Regions from separate parts of the Fictibacillus sp. S7 genome, predicted to be linked through region 1. Evidence: a T-box and tRNA genes for the amino acid it is inferred to sense, from the RefSeq annotation. Region 1 holds a T-box; the other holds one or more tRNA genes.
The links. A T-box is a leader RNA that pairs with one kind of tRNA and senses whether it is charged. The one in region 1 lies ahead of DMO16_RS00480 (valine--tRNA ligase), so its partner is inferred to be a tRNA-Val.
Positions count from the first base shown of each region.

Region 1 (9,157 bases):
TGAAATAGAGGAGCCCGAATCCGAGCAAAAAACCCAAAACGGGGTTCCATGCAGAGCCGATCTGCACCCATAAACGAAGAGTGATAAAGAAACTGCCGAAAACAAACAGAATACGATCAGGGATAATCATATACACCAAGTCGGAAACCGTGATGATGGCCAGCATGGCAATGAGTGACCATGAAATGCACAATTCAAAAGACCAGCCCAACAATAGCGGTGAAAGCATAAAAAGCAAACCCGTAAGCAGCTCCGTTACCGGGTAAAGAATCAAAATTTCCCCTTTGCACCCTCTGCACCTCCCCCGTTGAATCACCCAGGATACAACCGGAATCAGCTCACACCAGCCAAGCTTCCGGTCACAGGCGGAACAGCTGGAACCAGGATATACGATCGATTTCTTTAGCGGAACCCGGAGCCCCGCCACATTACAAAACGACCCGATAACCAGTCCAATAAAGAATAGAAAGGCATATTCCAATTGATCACTCCATCTCCAATCATCATTTGCAACCCATGTTTACTTTACTATCGGATGATTGTCGAGAGAGTTTATATTCACCTTTAACGGCTATTAAAAAAAGCTTTCACCTTTCCAATAAAATACAGAGAACCGGTAATGAGAAGCACTTCTTCCTCCTTTGTGGATTGCAGGAGGTGTTTCAATGCTTCCTGCCAATTTTCCGTATATGTTTTTTTAACCATTGCACTTTTCTCAAAAAGTGCTTTTCCGCAGTCTGCACGTGGGTGTTCAAAACCTGTAAAGGTAATGGAAGAACTGATTTTCTCCAACGGCTTCAGCATCTCTCCAGTATCTTTGTCCTTCAAAGCTGCAAAAAGAACATGAACGCTTCTGACGCCAAAGTGTCTTTTTAGTGTCTTACCCAACGCGCGAATGCCTTCAGGGTTATGTGCTCCATCGAGAATAATGGTAGGCACGCCCTCCATCACCTCGAATCTTCCCGGCCATCTCGCCTTTTTAATTCCGGAAATGACAGAATCCTCATCAATAACCCAGTTCATTTCATGTTTTAAAAGATCAACCGCCATTAACGCAAGGCCGGCATTTCTTACTTGATGCTCACCCGCCATCCCTATTTTGACTTCTCTTCTTTTGGAATAAAAAGAGCTGAATGAAAAAACTTCTTTCCCACCTCCACTTCTTTCAGAATGAACACTGAACTCATGGTCAAGCCGGAAGCATGGGGAGGAACATTGTGTGGCACGCCGTTTAATGACAGCTGCCGCCTCTGCCTGTCCAACGGCCGTGATGACAGGAACGCGCGTTTTAATGATCCCTGCCTTGTGGGACGCAATCTCTGAAAGGGTCGAACCGAGCAGATTCATATGATCATAACCGATACTGGTGATCACCGAAAGAATCGGCGTGATAACATTGGTTGCATCCGTTGTTCCCCCGAGCCCCGTCTCTATTAAACAAAGATCGGTGGAGCATTTATGAAAATACATAAATGCCGCCACTGTTACTGCTTCAAACTCGGACAGGCTGCCAAGACCTCCCCTTTCAAGTTCAGAAATCAACGGTTTCATCTGGTCAAGGATTTCTTTCAGTTCCCGGTCTGTAATCATAGTTCCATTGATTTGAACATGTTCCCTGACATTCACAAGGAACGGAGAAGTAAACGTACCGACCCTGTATCCCTGCTCTCTGAGGATGGAAGCCATCATTTGGATGGTGGATCCCTTGCCGTTTGTACCTGCAACATGAATGCAGGTAAACTTCCTTTCCGGATGGTCCAGTTTTTGAAGGATGGACCTCATTCGTTCAAGACCCATCTTCATTTCCCCGGCATTTTTGAGCTTCAGGTATTCATTGATATCCTTATAGGATGTAAACACATCTGATTCCTCCTTTTTATTGTGATATCTCTGCGAGAAGGATAAAATAAGATAGACTTTTACTTAGCTTTAGAATGGCTATGTATATACGGAGGAATACCATGTCACAAACTTCCTGCTGGATTATTTATAACGGCAACCTGCCGCAAAAGAAATTTATGGATTTTGCTCAATGGACGGCATCTGCTGCCCAGAAGAAAGGAATCAAACCTACTATTATCAAAAACAATGATTTGCTTGTTTCGTTTAAAAACGGAACATCTTTTCTTGCCGGGCGTTTAAAAGACGAACGGCCGGACTTTGTTCTTTTTGGCGATAAAGATATTTTTCTTGCAAGACAGCTCGAAAACATGGGAATACCAGTCTTTAACTCTGCAGACGCGATTGAAACCTGCGACAACAAGTCTAGGATGTATCAGACGCTTGCCCACCAAGGCATCCTGTTTCCCAAAACCATTATAGCACCTAAAGTATTCGGTGAACTTCACGATGACAGCCATTGCGACATGGTGATCAAAGAAATTGGATTTCCGATGGTGGTCAAGGAAGCATATGGATCATTTGGCATGCAGGTTCACCTTGTCCAAAATGAAGCGGAACTGCTTTCTTTGATGAAGACATTAAAAAATACAGAATACGTTTTTCAGGAAATGGTTGCCTCGAGCTACGGCCGCGATGTCCGGATTAATATTGTAGGCGGGAAAGCGGTGGCTTCCATGCTCAGAAAATCGGAAACGGATTTTCGCGCCAATGTCAGTTTCGGCGGAAAAACAGAGCCTTATACTCCGACGAAAGAGCAGGAAGACCTGGCTGCCGCCTGTGCCGAGGCTGCAGGCACAGCATTCGCTGGAGTGGACCTTCTTTTTGGTGAAGACGGCACCCCAATTGTCTGTGAAATCAATTCCAACGCACATATTCGAAGCATTTATGATTGTACTGGGATTGATGTTGCCGACCATATGATGGATCACATTTTAAGGACGATTCAATCATGAAAGCAGGCTGGTTAATATACAGTGAACCGGACGCTGTAAAAAACGCTTCCTTCATCGACTGGCTCAAAGCGGAAGCAGCCTTGGCCGGTCTTTCGCTTGAATTGATGTTTGCGGAGAGGTTTGCCTTTGGAGTTACGGATAACAAACTCTCGTTGTACTATGACTTAAAAGAAATGAGATTGCCGCACTTTGCCGTCGTCCGTACCATTCAGCCCCTTCTCTCCCGACAGCTCGAAAAAATGGGACTCAAGCTCTTTAATTCATCATCGGTCTCTGCTGTGGCCAATGACAAAGCACGGACACACCAGCTCCTTGCTGAAGCGGGCATCCCGATGATGGACACCCTTTTCATACGTCCCTCTTTTTTTCAGACGCAATCCATGCCTTTTGATTTTCCTCTGGTGGCTAAGCTTGCATCTGGAAGAGGGGGCCAACAGGTTTACCTTGTGAAAACAGAAAAAGAACTTCAAAATGCCTTGTCTACACATCCCGAGCAGGATTGGGTCCTCCAAAAAATGGCGCCAGATGCTGGGAAGGACGTCAGGGTATTCGTCGTCGGAAACAAAATTGCAGGTGCCGTACTTCGAAGTTCATCCAATGATTTCAGGGCAAATTATTCGCTCGGTGGCCATGCAGAACTTTATCATCTGCAGCACGAACAAACCGCCCTCGTTGAACGGATCATTTTTCATTTTGATATTGGAATGGCCGGCATCGATTTTCTTCTGAATGAAAAAGGAGCTTTTATCTTTAATGAGATGGAAGATGTGGTCGGGAGCAGGACACTCAGTGCTACCTCTGACATTAATATCGCTAGACTTTATATGGAGCATATCGCCGCGAAATTAAAAAAGCCTGAAAGTGACTAACCACCTTCAGGCTTTTTTCTTACGCTTTTAATTCCTGAATACGCTGAAGAACTTTCTCGCGTTTCTCGCTGTAGTCTTTTTCTTTCGCTCGTTCTTCTTCAATCACTTTCTCAGGCGCTTTTTTCATAAAGCCTTCGTTGCCCAATTTCTTTTGAACACGCTCGACTTCTTTGTTGTATTTTTCAACTTCTTTTTCAAGGCGCTGAATCTCTTCTTCAAGATTGATCAGTCCTTCAAGCGGAAGATACATTTCTACTCCGGTAAGAACCGCACTCATGGATTTATCCGGTGCTGAAAGTCCAGTTCCCAGCTTCAATGAACTTGGGTTACAGAACTTTTCAATGTACGCACGGTTGACTTCTAAAGCTTGCAGTACCTCTTCACTCTTCGCGTTGATCTGAAGTTCGATCGGTTTGCTTGGTGCGACGTTCATTTCAGAACGAATGTTGCGTACCGTTCGGATCATCTCTGTCACCAGGTTCATGTCCTGAGCGGCTTCAGGGAAGTGGAGATCTTCACGTTTCTTCGGCCATTGGGCAACTGTAATGGACTCGCCTTTGTGAGGAAGGTGCTGCCAAATTTCCTCGGTAATAAATGGCATAATCGGATGGAGGAGGCGCAGCGTGCGATCCAGAACATACGCCAGTACTGAACGGGTCGTCTGCTTAGCAGCCTCGTCCTCGCCGTACAGCGGCAATTTCGCCATTTCGATGTACCAGTCACACAAGTCATCCCAGATAAAGTTGTACAGGAGACGTCCAACTTCTCCGAATTCGTACGTATCAATCAGCCTTGTCACATTTTCTGCCGTTTCATTGAAACGTGTTAAAATCCATTTGTCCGCCAGGTTAAGGTCACCAGTCAAATCAATTTCTTCTTCTTTTAAACCGTTCATATTCATGAGGGCAAAACGGGAAGCGTTCCAGATTTTATTGGCAAAGTTCCAAGTGGATTCAACCTTTTCCCAATAGAACCGAAGATCGTTCCCCGGTGAGCTTCCGGTAGAAAGGAAGAAGCGAAGTGCATCTGCACCATACTTTTCAATAACATCCATCGGATCGACACCGTTTCCGAGTGACTTACTCATTTTGCGTCCTTCTGAGTCACGGATCAGGCCGTGGATAAGAACATCATTAAACGGACGTTTGCCAGTGAACTCCATACCTTGGAAAATCATGCGGGCAACCCAGAAATAGATGATATCATAGCCCGTTACAAGCGCATTGGTCGGGTAGTACCGTTTGAAATCAATTGCATCCTCATCCGGCCAGCCCATTGTGGAGAATGGCCAAAGTGCGGAAGAAAACCAGGTATCAAGAACATCGTTATCCTGCTCCCAGTTCTCCGCGTCTTGGGGTTCCTCATGACCAACGTACACTTCACCTGTTTCCTTATGATACCAGGCCGGGATTCGGTGCCCCCACCACAGCTGTCTTGAGATACACCAGTCGCGGATATTCTCAATCCAATGCAGGTAAGTTTTTTCAAAACGCTCCGGCACGAAGTTCACTTTTTCTTCTGTTTTTTGAAGCTCGATCGCTTTCTCCGCCAAAGGTTTCATTTTTACAAACCATTGTGTGGAAAGGTAAGGCTCAACAACGGCTCCGCTTCGTTCGGAATGCCCGACAGAATGCAAATGCTCTTCAATCTTGAACAATACACCTGCATCCTGAAGATCTTTCACGATTTGTTTTCGGCATTCGAACCGGTCCATTCCTTGATATACGCCTGCATTGTCGTTCATTTTTCCGGATTCATCCATAACGAGAACTCGTTCAAGGTTGTGGCGGTTTCCTATCTCAAAGTCATTCGGATCATGAGCCGGTGTTATTTTCACCGCACCTGAGCCAAATTCCATATCGACATAATCGTCGCCTACAATCTCAATCTCGCGGCCTACAATTGGCAAAATCGCTTTCTTGCCGATGAGGTGTTTGTAACGGTCATCTTCCGGGTGAACGGCGATTGCTGTATCTCCCAGCATGGTTTCCGGGCGTGTGGTTGCCACTTCGATATGGCCGGACCCATCCGCCAAAGGATATTTCATATGGTAGAACGCACCTTGAACATCCTTGTAGATAACTTCGATGTCAGAGAGCGCTGTTTTCGTCTCTGGATCCCAGTTAATGATATATTCCCCGCGATAAATTAAACCTTTTTTGTAAAGGGTGACAAATACTTCACGGACAGCATCGGACAATCCCTCGTCAAGTGTAAAGCGCTCGCGGGAGTAATCGAGGCCAAGACCCAGCTTTGCCCATTGATTTCGGATAAAGTCTGCGTACTCGCCCTTCCACTCCCACGCTTTCTCCAAGAACTTTTCCCGTCCCAAGTCATAACGGGAAGTACCCTGTTCGCGAAGCTTTGCCTCGACTTTCGCCTGAGTCGCAATTCCTGCATGGTCCATTCCGGGCAACCATAATACATCATAGCCCTGCATCCGTTTGGCACGGCTTAGGATATCCTGCAGGGTAGTGTCCCACGCATGCCCAAGGTGCAGCTTGCCGGTAACGTTTGGCGGCGGGATCACGATGGAGTATGGCGTTTTCTCCACATCGCCTGTTGCTTCAAAAAATTTGCCGTCCACCCAGTACTTGTACCAGGTTTCTTCGGTTGCCTTCGGATCATATTTCGTCGGCATAGAAAGTTCTTGTTTTTCAGTCGACATGAATGTCTCCTCCTTTATCTTTCCAATAAAAAAAGCCCCTCCGTCTCAAAGGACGAAAGAAGCATGTTCGCGGTACCACCTTTGTTTGCAAAAAGCAAAAGCATGGCTTTTTGCACACTCATTGACGGATAACGGTTTTTGCCGTCTTCTTCTAAAAAGAACAAACTTTTTTCAAAGAAGCTGCTCCAGGGCGACCTTCCAGCGCTGTTTCCTTAGAAAATCTCTCAGCTTTGATTTTCCTCTCTTTAAGGACAGTCGGTGTACTCTTCCCTTTCAACGCAATTCATATCATTTTATTGATCATATTCTATTTTAACTAGTGAATTGGGAAAACGTCAATAGCTTTCCCATTTGATGTAACAATTATTCTATTCAACCAAAACAAAATCGTGCATGCACGGTTTTATTCACACTGGAGCTCCCTCATGAATAACCTGGTTATTAACCCAGATGAACGAAGGAAGGATTATGATGCCCAGACGCTATTTTAAAAGAAACCGAAGACCGCCATTTCAATTCCAGGTACCTGATTGGCTGCGGGCCGCACGGGACGTGGTCAGCCAATTTACCATACCGCTTATTGTATTCCAAATTATCCGTACTATCCTTTTTCCCTCTGGCATTGATTTTATGATTATTCTTATTTTGGTCATTCTGCATTTTTGTTTTTCCTACGAAGTCCTGTAAATCAAATAGATCACATATAGAAACCTATATGTGATCGGTGTTTGTATTGGTATCCAGAGGCTGTGGAGGCGGCGGTGTCAGGATCAGGTCACAGAAGTCACGGATATGCCGCATCGCCGAAATCCGCTTTTCAAGTCTGTGGACAAACTCAATTTGGCTGTACCGCTCCCTTTGATGCCGATATAAATCAACGGAGTGAAAAAGGGGTTCAGGATAGCTGATATAGCTGACGAGCAGGCTTTTTTCCTCATCCAGGAGCGGGATATGCCTTTGATAAAGCGACAACAGCCGTCCCCCCTCTTCCTTCGTCCAGTTTGACAGGTGTACTGCTTTTCTAAAAAAGACCGCCAAATCTCTTACAGGCGTATCCAATACAGCTTTCTCAAAATTTAAAAGATGCGGCTCTCCGTGATGGGAATATAACAAATGATTACGCGAGAGTTTGCCGTGGCACAGCACACTTCGGTACCGTTTTTCGGAATGACAAGCATCATACCAGTCCTTCAGTCGCCGTTTAGCGTCTTCAGCCATTCTCATCATATGATGGAAATGGCTCAAATAGGTCAGTTCAAAAGGAGACATGTACGGCATGCGTTCGGATTCTTCCGCAAACCGTTCCATCTCAAGCTGCCGGGACTCCCAGCGCTGCATCAAATACTGAAACGAATGATCCACCACTTCAGGAGAGAAGTCCTGCTCTTTGAGCGTCAAGAAATGGATCTTGCCGATCTCTTCAATGATCACTTCTTCCCTTGTTAATCCAAACCGGTCTCCTCCCGCAAACCAGGGCATCAGGTAATAGGTTCTGTTGCCATATTGAACCGTATAATCTCCGTATTTTGTAGGATAGAGCGGGACAATCTGGTGATAGCCGATTTCGGACAACCTGTGGATCACATGAGTAAACCAGCTCGCTTCTTCCTCATTTAATGAGGTTTCTTTCAAAGCAAAGGTCCCTCTTCTGGAAATCACCTTTTTGACTTTGCCTACTTCCTCAATTTTTTCAGGATAGAGATCGTATTGAAACAGAATCGGGCCATAATTAACCGTTTCGCTTGAATGGCTCACAGGGCTACCCTCTTTCGTTTATCGTCCATCCAGTCGGTAAAACAGTGGAGAAGAATTCTGTTAAAATCCCAATCTTGTTCAAAAGATTCCACATAACTGACGATGTGAGCCAGCTCTTCATTTTTTAACTGATCCACGCAATCCTGAAGCTCCCACGGCGTTAAAATTTCTGCAAGTAGCAAATACCCCTGTTCCCTCTCAAGTGAAAAATGTTCGTTTATGCAGGTTAAGAGTTTTCTGAGCGAATACGGACCGCACTCTTTCAGCCACTCAGTCAACAGACTGCGCAACGGGCGGTATCCGTGCTCGGGATAGTCATCACTTCCCCGGTAAAACAGGATATTGAAAATCTGTCCGCCATTGTTCATGTGGGTGTCCGAATCAAACAGCGGCAGCGGTACATGGCTTGAAGCTTTTTTTAGTTCCATTGCCAGATTAAGCCGTTTATTTGCTTCCGGCAGTGAGTTTTTTACACTCACCAGTTCATTGTATTCTTTACTTAGCTTATGGATGGCAGCGAGGCATGTATCAAACGAATAATGATCTTCCTTGGTGACGGAGCTGAACTCCCCCTGAAGTTCAAGCCCTGCCTGCAGCATATTGCCGATCAATAAGCCCCACCTTTTTTCATGGCCGCTCCGTTCGTGTGTTCCTTCCACATAATCATGCAGCGTCAAATACTCGTTTTCCATAACCACCCACGGCTTGCCCTCTGCTGTCCGTATCATGCGGTCAGCAACAGCGAGACTGTTCTTGCCTACTTCATCTCTCCACCGGACATGCCAGTCAAGAAGCGCACGATCCTTCCACACCCGGATTTGTTTTACCCCGCAATCGGTATCCACAAGATGATCTTTTTCTTTCCAGGTTACCTTTTGAAGTTCATAATGTTTCTTAATCTCAAATAGTATGGTCATCTCTACCACCGCCCCTAACGGCTATGCGAGACTGGAATGTAAATAATCTGGCCTTCATTGACTTCTTCCTGGTTGATTCTGTTTACCCTGAGT
Region 1 covers NZ_QJKL01000001.1:100,318-109,474, reverse strand. The annotation lists gene DMO16_RS00500 (prepilin peptidase) at 1-481, opposite strand, end outside; gene DMO16_RS00495 (bifunctional folylpolyglutamate synthase/dihydrofolate synthase) at 565-1,860, opposite strand; gene DMO16_RS00490 (ATP-grasp domain-containing protein) at 1,962-2,855, shown strand; gene DMO16_RS00485 (ATP-grasp domain-containing protein) at 2,852-3,724, shown strand; gene DMO16_RS00480 (valine--tRNA ligase) at 3,744-6,392, opposite strand; T-box leader at 6,438-6,678, opposite strand; gene DMO16_RS00475 (hypothetical protein) at 6,864-7,079, shown strand; gene ysxE (spore coat protein YsxE) at 7,104-8,147, opposite strand; gene DMO16_RS00465 (hypothetical protein) at 8,144-9,064, opposite strand; gene DMO16_RS00460 (LysM peptidoglycan-binding domain-containing protein) at 9,079-9,157, opposite strand, start outside.

Region 2 (9,157 bases), 1.3 Mb from region 1:
CTATCCTCCTAACCGCCCGAAAAATAGGCATTCATTCTTGTGTCATAACCTATCGTACTCCCATAGTATGTATGGAATCTTCAGAACATGATAAGGAAAGGAAGGGAAACTATGGGTTTAAATCACAAGAAATCGATACCGAAGGCTACCAATAGTCTCCAAGAAGAATGCATAAGGGTGCAGAAGGTGTACGATTGGTTAACAGACACATTTTCTGTAACCAAACAAGTTAGTTTCAATCCAGAGCAGATAAGAAGGATAGAAGAAGCTTTAGCGGATCCGGCTCGCCGTCCTCTGCGTCTGACCTGCCAGACACCGGTTACTCCTCCTGTTTTTCCGCTTAATGGGGATGAAACCATGGCGGCGACTGAAACATTTATGTGTGAGCAGGTGGGAGAAAAGAGAGATGTTACCGTTTCACTGAATGGCAGCTTCGTGGAAGCCCAGCTCGTAGAGCTTTTGTTTACTTCCGAAGTGGAAGTTGCAGTCGTCGACAGAAACGGAAAGGTTGTTACTTGTGTAAGGACCGATGCATCTGTCCTTGAACCATTCGTGTTATGTTATCCTGATGGAACGGATCTATTCTGCCGCATCACGCGCATTCTTTGCAAAATTCCAACAGGAACAGTCATTCTAAACAGTCCGGCTCCAAGATCTTTCACCGTAACAATCACCTTCTGTGTCGATATCCAAATTGAAGCAGAAGTTAAACTTGAAGTGCTTGCTAAATTCTGCGCACCTCGTAATAATGATCTTTCAGCTGAAGAAAATGAAACGTTCGCTTGTCCTGAAGTTGTATTCCCGGCGCAATGTCCGGATATCTTTCCTAGACCGAGCTGCGACTGCAGTGTATCTGGTGAAGCAAGTGGTTGCACTGGCAGTAATGCCACGGAAAAAGGTCGTCTTGGCGTCCTTGCAGAAATCTGCCAGAACTGCAGCTTGAGTGACAGCTCATTAAAATTTACGTTTGATGAAGAAGACGGCGACATGAACAACTTTACCTTCACGGCAGACAGCTTCGATCAGGATAGTCTGGTTTGCGAACCTTCTGAAGGAAAAGGGCTGAAATTTACAGTATCAGGTACAGGTACAACCGATGAAGGTGAGGAGTTTGACTTTAATTTCGCAACCGTCAGCAAACATTCCGGAACCTTATTCCAGTTGCAGCTAGTGAATGAACGCGGTGTAACGGTATTTGAATCAGGCATTGTAAAAGTCGAAGAAGGCACCCTTGAAGTGGAAAATTGCGTGTCCTTTGACGACATCAAGATGAAATAATCTCATGAACTGTCTAGAGAGCAGGGATCTCCTGCTCTTTTTTTGTATTTCAGTGAACGAATCACCCCATATTACATAAGATAGAGATGGGAGCCTATTTAGGGAGGGACGCAAATGCATTCTCAAAAAGAGCGGTTGAGCTATGACCGTCTGATTGCCCGTGCTGAATTTTATCAGGAAAAATCGTTAGCTCTTGAAAAAAAACTGGTTTTTGCCGAAGAACAAATTGAGACCCTTGAGAAAGAAGTGAACAACGCGGCAAGAGAGGCTGAATTTCAGGCACTTGACGCTCACAGGGCAAGACTTGAAGAAGAGGTCATCCAGCTGAGGGAACAGTTGGCACATGCCCAAAGTGTAGATTATGAAAAAAGAGTTGCCGATTATGAAAATTTGTTGACTGCAGTTCAGGAAGAAATTAATGAGAAGGAAGTCAAACTGGAAAACAGCATGCAAAAAATCAAGGCTCTGGAAAAAAAGCTGTCTCTTCAGGGACGTCCCGATCCATTCCTGAAAAAAGCGGAAGATGAAGAAGACAGCATCTTTGTAAAACGGGATTATGAATGTCTTTGCTTGTTTGATTATTCCATGATCATGAAGGAAGATCTAAGCGGTTTGATCAAAGGGTCATTTTTGATCGAAAATACGGGGATTGTATCTTTGCATAACCCGTCCATTTGCTTTAGGTTCCAGCCAAACGAAGCCAATGTCCTAAAAGGAAAAATCTACTCCACCGAAAACAATGAAACGAATCAGGATAATCTAGCAAACTATCAGTGGATGTTTATTGATAATGATTGGTCAAAAGAGGCAAAGGAAAGAGGAGAACTGTGGATATGCCCCATTCGCGACCTTTCCATAGATCCTGGGGAAAAAGCTGTGATTCAAGATTATCTTATTCCGTTTAAAAAAGAAGCAATCGGAAATCTGACCATTGAAGCTTTTGTATTTTTCAACAAACAGCAATACAAGGTAAAGGCCTTAAATCATATCGCTATCAATTTCTGATCATATCCAAAACCTAAAAAGAACACATGTCGTGTTCTTTTTTAATTTTCCTTCATCACAAACAGACCCTCGTCTTTTTTCCATTCTGCATAAAATACTTCTTTTGCTGAGTGAATGTTTTGCTGTTTAAGCTGTTTTAACAGCCATTCTTCGTTAACACCAGCTGTAGGGAGGTTATCAGTTAGAATGGTTCCATCCATGATTAAAGTCACTGGGAGGGTGGTTTCTTCTTGTGACAGCTTTAAGTCCTGGCGTGTGACTGGCTGATTATCGCTTTTGGGAAGAACAGAGATCGAACCGTTCGTCTCAAGAATGGCATAATCGATTTCTCTTATACTGAAATATCCTTTTTGCCGGATCAGGTTTTGCAACTGGTTGATATCAATTTTGTTTTTTTTCATTTGTTTCCGGTCCATTGTCCCTTTTCGAATGACAATCGAAGGGGTACCCTCCAAAATCTTTCGGAATTTCATGGACTTTTGAGTGAGGATTTCCAATGAGTACATGAGAATTCCCCAAACACTGATTGCGAACAATATCATCCAGATATGGACATCGGGATCATACATGGCATTACCAACAAGTTCCCCAAGAATGAGTGCAGAAATAAAATCAAAGGGTGTCAATTGGGACAATTGCGTTTTTCCAAGAATTTTCGTCAGGAAAAATAGTGCGAAAAAGCCTACGACCATTTCAGTTGTAATTGTACCAAGGTTCATGATATCCCCCAAATGATGCGAAATTACAGATAGTGTTCACTATTGGACTGTAAATTACTCATAATTAAACAGAAAAAAGCATTGAACCAATGGTCATTGGTTCAATGCTTTTTTCATCGCCACATGGAGAATGTTAGCGTCGATAAAGGGTTCTTTTGATGTTGTGGTGTATCCCAGCTTTTTATAAAAAACCTCTGCCTGTACCTGCGCATATAATGTTAACGCGGGATAGTTCAGCCGGGAGGCTTCCTGCTCCATGCTCTTCATCAGCAAATCACCAAGGCCTTGCTTGCGCCGGTTGGAGAGTATGCAAACCCTTTCCACTTTTCCGCCATCCCCAATGGGACGCATTCGTCCAGCACCAATCGGTTGATTTTCGGCATCATAGAGTACAAAGTGAGTAGCCGTATCCTCAAGATGATCCACTTCGAGTTCTTCTGATACGTTTTGTTCGTTAACGAATACCTCTTTTCGAACAAATAAAGCATCCTTGTATGCTTCATCTTTCGAAGTAATGACTTTGATTTTCAAGTTTATGCTTCCTTCCCCAGTTTGAATGTTTTGTATACGTTCCAGCGGTCTGATTCTTCATCCCGTTTGAGAAGGTGAAATTCATTTACGGTTTCTTTATATTCTGCTTCCACCATTTTAAGACGTTCAAGAACATCGGCGTGCTCTACATCAGAAAGCTTTTGAGCAAGCGTCAGATGGGGGACGAAATTATAAGGATGCTCATGCTGAAGCGGCCCCTCGTAAAGCTTTTCATGAAGAGAGATAAGCTCTTCGGTATTGTTTACTTTTAAATAGATGACATTGTTAACCGGATGAAAGGAACTTACCCGAGAAATATGAATCTTGATAGGAGGAGCAGTCTTGGCCACATTTTCAATATAACTTACAATTTCATCAATTTCAGAATCACTTGCGACAAACGGATCCTTCAGGGTAATGTGAGGATCGATAATGGAATAATGAGGATCATAACGTTTGCGGTATGAATTTATTTTATCTTTCAGGTCTGTAGATGGGAAAATGGCAATACCATAGTTCATTTAATTTTCCTCCCTTATCTTTTGGATTAGTATATCAAAAATTCTTATAACTTCACAAATTGAATTATTTCCCGAAAATAAACTTCAATGCAGGAATCAAGTTCTTCTGCCAATCAGACCAAAGGTGATTTCCATCAAATTCTTCATATCGATACTCGAAATTCTTGGTTTTCAGTTCGCTGGCCAATTTCCGGTTGGGAGTCAGAAAATCTTTTACACCGCTAGGCGATGCATATTCGTTTTCTTCCGTTCCCACAGCGTGGTAAAACTTTAGTAATTCATACCCCGAAAAGGAATACAGAATGTCCAGTACATTTGCATCAATAAAAGGCGACTGCAAAATCAACTGGCCAAATGTACGAGGAAAAGTTAATCCGCAGACAAGCGAAACAAACCCTCCCAGTGAATCTCCAATCAAGCACATACCGGAACCCAGGAGATATGTATTGAATTCATGGTTAATGTAGGTTGGCAGTTCATTTGACATAAACCTCAAGTAGGAGGAATGTTTTAAGCCGTTAGGGTGGTATTTTTGATATCTGTCATCTCCACGATGATGGGCAATTCCAATAATGATCATGGGCTCAATGTCCTGAGATTGAATCAAGTCGTCCGCTGTTGAGGCAAGTCTTCCCAATTGAAAATAATCGGGACCATCTTGCGCGATCAGCACCGGGTATTTTTTTAAAGTGGTAAATGCTGGCGGGTAATAGACCAGTAAAGGAACCTGTTCGTTCAGCTCCTTGCTATGTAGGGTTTGTTCATCGATGGTACCTTTAAAGGGCATATCTAATTCTCCTATCTTGAAAAGAGCGCTTTCATAGTGTTCGTTTTATTTTATCATACAGTGGTATAATGTAATCAAGATTTATGATAATTGTGCAAAAATCCAAGGAAAGCACAAGAGGTGAACATAATGACAAAGAGAGTACACAGCCGGGATGTAGAGGCAGCGGCGAGGACATTGCTGGCTGAGCGCGGTGTCTCAATACCCGATATAGCTGAAATTGTATTTGAAATGCAGTCTCCGTTCTCTCCTCAATTAACAATGTCTGAATGCATTGAAAGTGTAGATAAAGTACTAACAAAACGGGAAATGCAGCACGCCCTGCTTGTTGGAATCGAACTGGATAAACTGGCAGAGAAAAAAATGCTGTCGGAACCACTGCAGGCCATTGTTGAAATGGATGAAGGTCTTTTTGGCGTAGACGAAACGATTGCGCTTGGTGCGGTTTTCGGCTATGGAAGTATTGCAGTAACGACATTCGGTCATCTCGACAAGTACAAACTGGGAATCATTCGCAAGTTGGATACGAAAACAAACGAAGGTGTTCATACATTTCTTGACGATCTGGTGGCCAGCATTGCCGCCAATGCTTCCAGCCGTCTTGCTCATCGCCTCAGAGACCAGGAAGAACGATTATCGAAGGAAGAAATCGCTATGAACGACCAGGAAGAAAAAATAGGGTAACCAAGCTGTCCTTATGGGATGGCTTTTCTTTTACCCATTTTTCCAAATAGACTGACCAAGTATAGCTTATCTACATATGGTAATAATGTGTAAACTTTAGAGAAGGGAAAATGCATATGCTAAATAGAATGTACCCGTATGGACAGGGGGCAGGATATGGTTATGGTCAGGGAAGCTATCCCAACATGAATCCAAACATGAACTATCCTAATCCCAACATTAGCCCGAATATGAACTATCCGGTAAGTCCTAATATGAATGTGAATATCCCCGTACAGCCCAAGATGCCAAATATGGGCTTTGGCAAGTATCCAAAAGAGGAGAAAGAAACCGAGGTCAGTCCTGCAGAAGAAACGAAGGCCAACAACTTTCTCGGATCTACTGATACGCTTTCGGTCTGTCCCTGCCCGCCAGGTGAGAATGTATGGGCATCGCTTGTCAATCCGGCAAGCTCTAACGTGGATGTTTCCTTACAGCGGATCACCATCTCGAACATGACATGCAATCCCATGGTTGCTAAAATCTATTTCAAGCCAACGCTTCCGTTTAACGGGAAAATGTCCTCAAATGTAACACCGGCAGATCTTTCAAAAAATCCGCCTGAACGGCCAAGAGGGCAAATCCAGTACGGAATTCTTCCCAATTCCCCAGTCAATGGGACAATTGCAGCAACACGAGTAATTCCAGCAAATACTTCCATTACGGTTGATCTCGACGGCCTGTGGGTGATCGGTCAGGGGACGAACGTCATGGTCTATCTGACCGCTCACTGCAACGACTGTAACTTAAAATCCGTAGTTTCCTTTGAATGGGAAGAAAAATAATGGAATCAAAAGGGCCCTGTTTTCAGGGTCTATTTCTTTTTAAATATTTTTGATAAAAGGGGTTGTCAAGTTAGCTTGTTATGAGATATAATTCTATTTGTCCGATACATAATTATTGATCCGATAGCTCAGCTGGGAGAGCGCTACCTTGACAGGGTAGAGGTCGGGGGTTCGAACCCCTCTCGGGTCACCATAACTTATACATATTAACAGCCTGTAACGCCTTGTATATCAAGGATTGCGGGCTTTTTTATTTTTTGATGCACTCCTTCCTTCATTTGTAGGGGGGAGCGATCACTTCATAAGCAGAAGTTTTTTCCCTTTTCGATGAGTTTATTATTTTTTAAGAACAGACAAATAAAGGAAGACTGGGTAAATAAACTCTTTGACTACATTAATCAATTTAATAATATTGTCGCAAATTTAGAAAAATAATACGATAAGTCTAAATAGAGTATGAATTAAGCTTATATTGCTAATTGAGCTAATGGGATGGTCAAAATAGCAACAATCTATACGAAAAGAGACAAAGAAAAAAACCCTTTAGAAAGGGTTTTTAAATGATTATTAAACGCCGGTGCGACGGTGTTGGTTGTTTGCCTTCTTCGTCTGCTGGCTTTTCATTTGCTTTGTAGATTTTACAGGATTCGTAGAAAATTTCCCGTTTGCCTGCTGCTGTTTTTTTTCAGCCAGTCTTTGCTTAACCGCCTCTTGAAAGCTTAGTTTTTTTTCAGATGACATCTATTCATACCTCCTAATGCCGATGATTCTTAACTTTAATGATATCTTCTTATGGGCGTTTTGTCTGCATGTTTTTACAGATTGGGCATCTTAATAGGAGAATAGAGGCATTTCCACTATGTATTACCCCATCTACATTTGAAGAGTTTGGCCTGTTTGATATACTTATTGTTTGGCTAATTACCAATATTTACTTGAGCATTTTAAAGAAGTTGTCCCTGGTCATTTGCTACAATAAAATTATGATTAAAAAAGATTAGCAACTTCTGGGTAAAAATGTTAAATGGCTTTAATTGGACTTTAAAGTAGAATACAGAGGAGAAAAGACTATTTCTAAACGGCTGGAAGGAGAAAAACCTAATGGAAAAGCTTCAGCAAAAACAGATTATGGATTTTATTGAATACAACAGGGAAGAGTTTCAAACCAAACTATTATCTGAGGCTGGTGATGTTGCGGGTAAAATAAATGATATTTTACAATCTGGAAATATCGATCTTTTGAAAAACGCGGAGAAGATGATCAAGTTTGTTGTTGAAAACAGAGACAACGAACTTGTATCCTTTGCTCAACAAGAAGGTGTAGCCTGGGCGAGGCATGCTTTAACCCTCACTCTTAAGTTGGAATGGGTACATGCCATTAGAAGAACGATATGGCATTATATGTATGAATTTGATCTTAGGAACACCAATGAACGCAGCATTTCAGACTATAGGGAAACGATCTTTCAAATGGAGCAGCAGGTCAACGACGGCATCGATAAATTTCTCAATAGTTTCTTTATAAGCTATTCTACTTATAAAGATGAATTGATCAGCACTCAGCGAAAAATGGTGGAGCATTTGTCCGTTCCTATAATACCAATCAGTCCTTTTGTTGCGGTTCTTCCTTTAATTGGCGTTATTGATGTATATCGTATAGATACCATTGAAGAAAAAGTTTTAACGGAGATTTCCAATATGAAAATTCGAACCTTGATTATTGACCTATCAGGCATTACGGATATGGATATTGAGGTCATTCATCATTTTCAAAAAGTGTTGAGCGGCGTTTCCTTAATGGGATGTGAGGCGGTCATTACTGGTCTACGTGCAGAACTAGTTAGAAAAATGATTCATTTAGATATATCATTTGATCAATATGCATCAACTAAAGGTACTCTTCAGCAAACATTAACCACCTATTTTAAAACAAATTAAATGAAACAGAACAAAATACGTTCAGAAATTCTTCTTTACCGATCTTACTAAAAAGATCGGTTCAGCTTGTAGACAAAGTCTCATGTCTACAAGCTTTTTTTATTGTAGAATGAAACCAGATACGGTTTGAGGGGAGAATTTAGATGTTATTTTATCGAAACATTCTACTGATGGACGTCACCAAATTACACTGCAGCTCTAGATGAATTAGGGTCTTTACTCTTTGTACAAAGATCGGAAGCGAACTGAAATAGCCTCCGCGGTTCGCGGTTAAAATGAAACGAGAAAAATAGTAAGGGAGGAATTGCACAATGGACTTTGAAACAGTTATGCAGGAACTTGAAGTGCTCGGTAAGGAACGAACAAAAAAAATGTACTTATCAAATGGTGCGCACGAGCCGCTTTTTGGTGTGGCTACAGGTGCTATGAAACCACTCGCAAAGATAATAAAAATAAATCAACGTTTAGCTGAAGAGCTTTATGCCACAGGTAACTACGATGCCATGTATTTTGCAGGCATCATTGCAAACCCAAATGGCATGACTGAGGCTGACTATAACCGATGGTTGGATGAAGCATATTTTTATATGCTTTCAGATTATGTAGTGGCAGTAACTTTATCAGAGTCGGAAATTGCACAAGACGTTGCTGATCAATGGATTGCAAGCGACGAAGAACTTAAAATGTCTGCCGGCTGGAGTTGTTACTGCTGGCTGTTAGGGAATCGCAAAGACCATGAGTTTTCAGAAAGTAAAATATCCAATATGCTTGATATTTTGAGAAATTCTATTCATGCTTCGCCAGAACGAACAAAATCTGCAATGAATAATTTTTTAAACACGGTGGGGGTTTCATTTTTGCCGCTGCATG
Region 2 covers NZ_QJKL01000001.1:1,362,935-1,372,091, reverse strand. The annotation lists gene DMO16_RS06955 (hypothetical protein) at 187-1,278, shown strand; gene DMO16_RS06950 (hypothetical protein) at 1,393-2,283, shown strand; gene DMO16_RS06945 (YetF domain-containing protein) at 2,325-3,005, opposite strand; gene DMO16_RS06940 (GNAT family N-acetyltransferase) at 3,096-3,533, opposite strand; gene DMO16_RS06935 (2'-5' RNA ligase family protein) at 3,536-4,054, opposite strand; gene DMO16_RS06930 (alpha/beta hydrolase) at 4,119-4,841, opposite strand; gene DMO16_RS06925 (phosphatidylglycerophosphatase A family protein) at 4,971-5,525, shown strand; gene DMO16_RS06920 (DUF6143 family protein) at 5,654-6,349, shown strand; tRNA gene DMO16_RS06915 (tRNA-Val) at 6,467-6,542, shown strand; gene DMO16_RS24150 (hypothetical protein) at 6,917-7,090, opposite strand; gene DMO16_RS06910 (STAS domain-containing protein) at 7,451-8,287, shown strand; gene DMO16_RS06905 (DNA alkylation repair protein) at 8,599-9,157, shown strand, end outside.
Region 2: it encodes a tRNA-Val, which carries the amino acid that the T-box ahead of DMO16_RS00480 (valine--tRNA ligase) is inferred to sense. The anticodon was not compared.